Regions from separate parts of the Streptomyces sp. NPDC088725 genome, predicted to be linked through region 1. Evidence: predicted binding sites of a transcription regulator. Region 1 holds the regulator's gene; the other holds the start of a gene.

Evidence for each region. Region 1 encodes HrcA, which represses chaperone genes, less so after heat shock. Its sites were predicted from a motif close to TTNGCACTCNGNNNNNCNGAGTGCNAA; they were not measured.
Region 2: a site for HrcA is predicted at 2,416-2,442, ahead of groES (co-chaperone GroES). Genes of this name have one in related genera too.

The regions. Positions count from the first base shown of each region.
Region 1 covers NZ_JBIVLO010000007.1:21,016-25,210, forward strand. The annotation lists gene ACIP6N_RS18805 (nitronate monooxygenase) at 1-688, opposite strand, end outside; gene dnaJ (molecular chaperone DnaJ) at 830-1,969, opposite strand; gene hrcA (heat-inducible transcriptional repressor HrcA) at 1,970-2,986, opposite strand; gene ACIP6N_RS18820 (MBL fold metallo-hydrolase) at 3,148-3,867, shown strand; gene ACIP6N_RS18825 (DUF3097 domain-containing protein) at 3,885-4,195, shown strand, end outside.
Region 2 covers NZ_JBIVLO010000003.1:372,083-376,277, reverse strand. The annotation lists gene ACIP6N_RS08680 (SAM-dependent methyltransferase) at 1-1,175, opposite strand, end outside; gene ACIP6N_RS08675 (polysaccharide deacetylase family protein) at 1,285-2,247, shown strand; gene groES (co-chaperone GroES) at 2,598-2,906, shown strand; gene groL (chaperonin GroEL) at 3,004-4,195, shown strand, end outside.

The sequences.
Region 1 (4,195 bases):
CCGCCGCGAGCACCGCCGCGATCTGCGCGCCGCGCATGAGGCCGCCGGCCGCGACGATCGGCAGCTGGACGGTCTCCCTGATCTGGGTCACCAGCGAGAGCAGCCCGATCCCCGCGCCGTCGGTGGCCGGATCGTCGCGGTGCGTGCCCTGGTGTCCGCCGGCCTCGATGCCCTGGACACAGATGGCGTCGGCGCCCGCCCACTGCGCGGCCGTGGCCTCTTCCGGGGTGGTGACCGTGACGATGGTGAAGGTACCGGCGCGGGCGAAGGCGTCCAGGGTCGTACGGGTCGGGCAGCCGAAGGTGAAGGACACGACGGGCACCGGGTCGTCGAGCAGTATCGCCAGCTTGGCCTCGTACCCGTCGTCCCAGCCGGTCTCCGGGTCACCGAGGGGGGTGTCGTACCAGCTCGTCTCGCCGGCGAGCTGGTTGCGGTAGACGTCGACGGCCGCCCGGTCGGCGTGGTTCGGCTGCGGCATGAAGAGATTGATGCCGAAGGGCTGCCCAGTGAGCCCGCGCAGCTGTTTGACCTCTTCGTACATGCCGTCCGCGGTCTTGTAACCGGCGGCGAGGAACCCGAGGCCACCGGCCTCGGCGACGGCTGCGGCCAGTTGCGGGCAGGAGGCGCCGCCCGCCATGGGCGCCTGCACGATCGGATACCGGCAGAGATCGGTCAGTGCGGAGGACATGCAGGCATGGTGCCACGGTCGCCCGCACAGCTCCGAATCCGGGCCCGGCCCGGCCGGTGCGGGCACACAAGCCGATGCCCCGGGCCCGGCCGGAAGAATCCGACTATGCCCGGGGCATATGCCCGCACTTGCTGCTGTGGCCTATCGGCCGTTGAACGCGTCCTTGAGGCGCGAGAACAGCCCCTGCTGCCCCGGCTGGAACTGGCCCGTGGGCCGGTCCTCGCCGCGCAGCAGCGCCAGCTCGCGCAGCAGCCGTTCCTGTTCCTGGTCCAGCTTCGACGGGGTCATGACCTCGACGTGCACGATCAGATCGCCGCGCCCGCCGCCGCGCAGGTGCGTGACGCCGCGCCCGTGCAGCGGAATCGACTGCCCCGACTGCGTGCCGGGCCGTACGTCGATGTCCTCCATCCCGTCCAGCGTCTCCAGCGGGCACTTCGTGCCCAGCGCGGCCGCTGTCATGGGGACCGTGACCGTGCAGTGCAGATCGTCTCCGCGCCGCTGGAAGACCGCGTGCGGCAGCTCGTGGATCTCGACGTACAGGTCTCCGGCGGGGCCGCCGCCGGGGCCGACCTCACCCTCGCCCGCGAGCTGGATGCGGGTGCCGTTGTCGACACCTGCCGGGATCTTGACCGTGAGCGTGCGGCGCGAACGGATGCGTCCGTCGCCGGCGCACTCCGGGCACGGCGTCGGCACGACCGTGCCGAAGCCCTGGCACTGCGGGCACGGCCGCGAGGTCATGACCTGGCCCAGGAAGGACCGGGTGACCTGCGAGACCTCGCCACGGCCGCGGCACATGTCGCAGGTCTGCGCCGAGGTGCCGGGTGCGGCGCCTTCGCCGGAACACGTCGTACAGACGACGGCCGTGTCGACCTGGATGTCCTTGGTCGTGCCGAAGGCCGACTCGTTGAGGTTGATCTCCAGCCGGATCATCGCGTCCTGGCCGCGTCGCGTACGCGACCTCGGGCCACGCTGCGACGCCGTGCCGAAGAAGGCGTCCATGATGTCGGAGAAGTTGCCGAAGCCGCCGGCTCCGAAGCCGCCCGCGCCACCGCCTCCGCCATTGTTGGAGAGGGGGTCGCCGCCGAGGTCGTAGACCTGCTTCTTCTGCGGGTCCGACAACACCTCGTACGCGGCGTTGATCTCCTTGAAGCGCTCTTGCGTCTTGGGATCAGGATTGACGTCCGGGTGCAGCTCGCGCGCGAGCCTCCGGAACGCCTTCTTGATCTCGTCCTGCCCTGCGTCGCGGCGCACGCCGAGTACGGCGTAGTAGTCCGTGGCCACTTACGACTCCGCCAGGATCTGTCCGACGTAACGTGCCACTGCGCGTACCGCTCCCATCGTTCCGGGGTAGTCCATGCGGGTCGGTCCGACCACGCCGAGTTTTGCGACTGCCTCGTCGCCAGAACCGTAGCCGACCGCGACGACGGAGGTGGAGTTGAGGCCCTCGTGGGCATTCTCATGTCCGATACGTACGGTCATGCCCGAGTCCTTGGCCTCGCCCAGCAGCTTGAGCAGTACTACCTGCTCCTCAAGCGCTTCCAGCACCGGCCTGATGGTCAGGGGGAAATCACTTCCGAAGCGGGTGATGTTGGCGGTTCCGCCGATCATCAGCCGTTCTTCCGTCTCCTCGACCAGGGTTTCGAGCAGCGTCGCGAGCACCGTGGAAACAGTTCCGCGGTCCTCCTGCTCGAAGGATTCGGGAAGATCCTGCACCAGCTGCGGGACGTCCGCGAAGCGGCGCCCCACGACCCGGCTGTTCAGCCGGGCCCGCAGATCCGCGAGCGAGGTCTCGCTGAACGGCAGCGGGCAGTCGATCATGCGCTGTTCGACCCGTCCGGTGTCCGTGATCAGGACGAGCATCAGCCGGGCCGACGCCAGCGACAGCAGCTCCACATGCCGCACCGTGGAACGCGTCAGCGAGGGGTACTGGACCACCGCGACCTGCCGGGTCAGCTGCGCGAGCAGCCGCACCGTACGCCCCACGACATCGTCCAGATCGACCGCGCCCACCAGGAAGTTCTGAATCGCGCGGCGCTCGGGCGACGACAGGGGCTTGACGCCCGCGAGCTTGTCCACGAAGAGGCGGTAGCCCTTGTCCGTGGGGATACGCCCGGCGCTGGTGTGCGGCTGGGCGATGAAGCCCTCGTCCTCCAGCACCGCCATGTCGTTGCGGACGGTGGCCGGAGAGACACCCAGCTGGTGCCGCTCGGTCAGCGCCTTGGAGCCGACCGGCTCCTCGGTGCCGACATAGTCCTGGACGATGGCGCGCAGCACTTCGAGTCTGCGTTCACTGAGCATCGCGCACACCTCCAGATGTCGTCCGTCGGGCCGTTTGGCACTCCGTCCCCGCGAGTGCCAGCTTTCCCGAGCCAGTGTACGGCGGTGGGGTGCACCCGTAGCAAGGGCAGCCGACCACGGTACCCGGCGATTGTTCCGCCCGATGCCGGTAGCGTCCCGGTATGGACGTCCACTGGGAAGAATTCGGTTGGGAACGGCTGGCCCCGGGGGTGGGCCGGCGACGGCTGCCGGGCTGGGACGCGACGGTCGGCCTCGTGGCCGGTGAGGACGGCGTCCTGCTGTTCGACACGGGCTCCTCGGTACGTGAGGGCGCCCTGCTGCGGGCCGGGGTGGAGGCGCTGCTCGGCGGGCGCCGAGTGACACATGTCGCACTGAGCCACCCGCACTTCGACCATGTCCTGGGAACGGCCGCCTTCGCCGGCGCCGAGGTGTACGGCGCGGTCGGCCTGGCGGAGCTGCCCGGCATCGACCGGGCGCTGTACGAGGACGCCGTACGCGAAGGCCTCGACCCCGCGGAGGCGGCGGAGGCGGCAGACCTCCTGATGCTTCCCGCACACCCGGTCTCCGGTCAGCTGACCCTCGAACTGGGCGGACGGCAGGCGTTGTTGGCGAACATCGGCCCCGGTCACACCGCCCACGACCTCGCACTGCTGGTCCCCGGCTCGCCCGAGGTGGTGTTCTGCGGTGATCTGGTCGAGGAGTCGGGCGATCCACAGGCGGGCCCGGACGCGATCCCGGGCCGCTGGCCCGCCGCGCTCGACCGGCTGCTCACGCTGGGCGGCCCGGACGCCCTCTACGTACCGGGCCACGGAGCGGCTGTGGACGCGGCCTTCGTACGCGCACAACGCGCCACGCTGGCCGCCCGGTTCGACACGGCGTAGCCGATATCGTCGTGCGCATGCGCAGCTACAGCCCTGATCTGACACCGCCGTGGAAGAAGCCCACGCCCGCGCCGGAGGTCCCCGCGGAACCGGACCTGGTGGTCGAGGAGGTGTCGACGGGCTTCTGCGGGGCGGTGATCCGCTGCGAGAAGACCGCACAGGGCCCGACGGTCACCCTGGAGGACCGCTTCGGCAAGCACCGCGTGTTCCCGCTGGCGCCCCGGGGCTTCCTGCTGGAGGGCCGTGTCGTCACCCTGATCCGCCCCGCACAGGCCGCGCAGGGCCGCCCGGCCCGCACGGCCTCGGGCTCGATCGCGGTCCCCGGCGC
Region 2 (4,195 bases), on a different contig from region 1:
CCGCGCTTCTTCACGGTCAGGATGCCGACCTCGCGCTCGCGCAGCAGGGCCTTCAGCTTCTTGAGGTTGAAGGGCAGTTCGTCGGTGATTTCGTAGGCGGTGGCGTACGGGGTGGGGCGCAGGGTGTCCGCCGTGATGTACGCGATCGTCTCGTCGATCAGTCCGCCGGCCAGCTCCTCGGCCGCCTCGGCGACGAGATGGGCGCGGATGACGGCGCCGTCCGGCTCGTACAGGTAGCGGCCGACCGTACGGACCTGCGGGTCGGGGAGGCCGCGGCCGACGAGGGTGGCGCCGGAGGGGAGGAGGGTGGCGCGGCGGGCCCCGGGGGAGATGCGGTGCGGTCCGGCCGCATCAGCCGTACCGGCCGCATCAGCCGCTCCGGCCCCTTGGGTTGCCCGGTGCTCCTGACGTCCGCCGTGCCAGAGCACGGCCTCCTTGACGTCGCCTCCGTCGGAGATCCACTCCGCCTCGAAGTCGTCGGGGACCAGCTCGTGCGGGATGCCGGGCGCGATCTTGATGGCTCCTGCGCCGACCCTGCGCACCGCGTCGACCGCCCAGGACAGCGGCGGTGAGTACGCCTCCGGGTCGAAGATCCTGCCCCGGCCGCCGCGTCGCGCCGGGTCGATGAAGAGGGCGTGCGCGCCGTCCAGGCCGTACTCGCGTACGTCCGCGTGGGTCACTGTCGCCGGTGGCGCGTCCGGGGCCAGCGTACGGAGGTTGGTCCGGGCGATTTCGCAGGTCAGCGGGTCGAGGTCGACGGCCTCCACGGCGAAGCCCGCGCGCGCCAGCTCGATCGCGTCGCCGCCGATGCCGCAGCAGAGGTCGGTGACGCGCGCCTCCGGGGCGAGGCGGCGGAAACGGGCGGCGCGGTAGGCGGCGACGGTGGAGCGGGTGGCCTGCTCGACGCCGTTCGGCGTGAAGTACATCCGGTACGCGTCCTCCGCGCCGAACTTCGCCACCGCGCGCTGGCGCAGCCGCGCTTGCGCCAGGACCGCCGAGACCAGCTCGGCCGGGTGGTCGCGGCGCAACCGGGTGGCGACGGTCAGCTCCTGCGCCGGGTCGTGGTCGCGCAGCTCGGCGAGGAGCGCGCGCCCCTCCGGCGAGAGCAGCGGGGCCAGCAGTGGCGAGGCGGGGGCGGGGGCCGGAGAGGGGGTGCGGTCGGTCACCCGATCCATTGTGGGCCAGGTGGGGGACGGTGCGGATCGGGCGGCGGTGTCTGCCGGGCGGGCGCGGGGCGCGCTGACAGGATCCAGCACCATGCAACTAGTACGACAAAAAGAAAAAATGCCACGAAGCGCCCCGCAGATGGTGCTCCCGAGGATGGCGTCCCGGACAGGGCCGGTCCGGGCCGTACTCGCCGCGCTCCTGGTCGCCGCGATCGGCTCCGGCTGCGCGACAGAGGCCGGCAGTGACCAGGCGGAGGGCGTCCGGGAAGCCCGTAAGGCCCCTCACGCGGCGCCGCCCGCCGCCCCGTACGCCGGTCCCGCCGGTGCGCTCGCCGCGTACGCCGCGAATCTGCGGCGCGTCGAGGCCGCGCGCGTCGCCGTTGCCAGGAGGTGGAAACTCGCCAGGGCCCCGCTGGTCGCACCTCCGCCGCCCGCCGTCAAGCCGGTGATCACCACCCGCAAGGGGTTCGAGGTCGAGGACGCCGAGCCCGGGCTGCCGCCGGTCTTCACGACGGTCCCGGTCAAGGACCGCGTCGTCTTCCTGACGATGGACGACGGCGCCGAGAAGGATCCGCAGCTGCTCCGCATGATGTCCGAGCTGAAGATTCCCTACAGCGCCTTCCTGAGCGACTACCTGATCAACGACAACTTCGGCTACTTCAGGCAGATGCAGGACCGCGGTGTCGTCCTGGGCAACCACACCCTCCACCACCCGTATCTGCCCGGCCTCTCGTACGAGGAGCAGCGCGACGAGATCTGTGACCAGCAGCGGAAGCTCACGAAGCGCTACGGAAAGGCGCCCGCGCTGTTCCGCCCGCCCTTCGGCAACTACAACGGCGACACGCTGCGCATCGCGAAGGCGTGCGGCGTCAAGGCCGTGCCGCTGTGGGCGGCCGAGGCGTTCCCGGACCACATGGAGTGGCGCGAGGAGGACCAGGACCTGCACCCCGGCGACATCATCCTCACGCACTTCCGCGGCCGCGAGGAGTGGAAGGGCTCCATGCCCGACCTGGTCCGGGCGGTCATGAAGGTGATCACGGACAAGGGGTACGCCGTGGCCAAGCTGGAGGACTACGTCTGAGGCGCGGGCCGGGGTGCCTGCGGCGGCAGCCCTGCGGGGTGAGCCTGCGGTGGTGAGCCTGACCGCAGGGGGATTCGTACGCCCGTTTTCCGAGCGGACGGGCATGCGGAATCTCCGCCGCTCAGGCCCTGTTCAGGCATCGCCAAAGAGCCGCCACGCGGCCACGCATTGGCACTCCGCTTGACCGAGTGCTAATCGCGGTCATAGTCTCTGGTCTGGCACTCCCCACTGGAGAGTGCCAACCGCGCGACTGGCGGATCCGGCACCCGCGACGACGGATCCATCTGCTCGCCACCCTCAGACAGTTGACGACAGTTGACCCCGAGATCTCCGAAGGGGGAGGTCGGATCGTGACGACCGCCAGCACCAAGGTTGCCATCAAGCCGCTCGAGGACCGCATTGTGGTCCAGCCGCTCGACGCCGAGCAGACCACGGCCTCTGGCCTGGTCATCCCGGACACTGCGAAGGAGAAGCCCCAGGAGGGCGTCGTCCTGGCAGTGGGCCCGGGCCGTTTCGAGAACGGTGAGCGGCTTCCGCTCGACGTTTCCGTCGGCGACGTCGTTCTCTACAGCAAGTACGGCGGCACCGAGGTGAAGTACAGCGGCGAGGAGTACCTCGTCCTCTCGGCTCGCGACGTGCTCGCGATCATCGAGAAGTAATTCACCAGACAGATTGCTTTTGAACTGCGCCCTCGGCCCCCCTGCGATTGCCGGGCGGACGGGGGCGCAGTTCATTTGAGAGGACACAGAAGCTCTAATGGCGAAGATCCTGAAGTTCGACGAGGACGCCCGTCGCGCCCTCGAGCGCGGCGTCAACAAGCTTGCCGACACGGTGAAGGTGACGATCGGCCCCAAGGGCCGCAACGTTGTCATCGACAAGAAGTTCGGCGCCCCGACCATCACCAACGACGGTGTCACGATCGCCCGCGAGGTCGAGCTGGACGACCCGTACGAGAACCTTGGCGCGCAGCTCGTCAAGGAGGTCGCGACCAAGACCAACGACATCGCGGGTGACGGCACCACCACCGCGACCGTCCTGGCCCAGGCGCTGGTCCGCGAGGGCCTGCGCAACGTCGCCGCCGGCGCGTCCCCCGCCGCCCTCAAGAAGGGCATCGACGCGGCGGTCGCCGCCATCTCCGCGAACCTGCTGGAGACCGCGCGTCCGATCGACGACAAGTCCGACATCGCCGCCGTGGCCGCGCTCTCCGCGCAGGACCCGCAGGTCGGCGACCTCATCGCCGAGGCGATGGACAAGGTCGGCAAGGACGGTGTCATCACCGTCGAGGAGTCCAACACCTTCGGTCTGGAGCTGGACTTCACCGAGGGCATGGCCTTCGACAAGGGTTACCTGTCGCCGTACATGGTGACCGACCAGGAGCGTATGGAGGCCGTCCTCGACGACCCGTACATCCTGATCAACCAGGGCAAGATCGCGTCCATCCAGGACCTGCTCCCCCTGCTGGAGAAGGTCATCGCGGCGGGTGGCTCCAAGCCGCTGCTGATCATCGCCGAGGACGTCGAGGGCGAGGCGCTCTCCACCCTCGTCGTCAACAAGATCCGTGGCACCTTCAACGCCGTCGCGGTGAAGGCTCCCGGCTTCGGTGACCGCCGCAAGGCCATGCTCGGCGACATCGCCACCCTCACGGGTGCGACCGTCATCGCCGAAGAGGTCGGCCTCAAGCTCGACCAGGCCGGTCTCGACGTGCTGGGCTCCGCCCGCCGCGTCACGATCACCAAGGACGACACGACCATCGTCGACGGCGGCGGTAACAGCGCCGACGTCACCGGTCGCGTCAACCAGATCAAGGCCGAGATCGAGTCCACGGACTCCGACTGGGACCGCGAGAAGCTCCAGGAGCGCCTCGCGAAGCTGGCCGGCGGTGTGTGTGTGATCTCGGTCGGCGCCGCCACCGAGGTGGAGCTGAAGGAGAAGAAGCACCGTCTGGAGG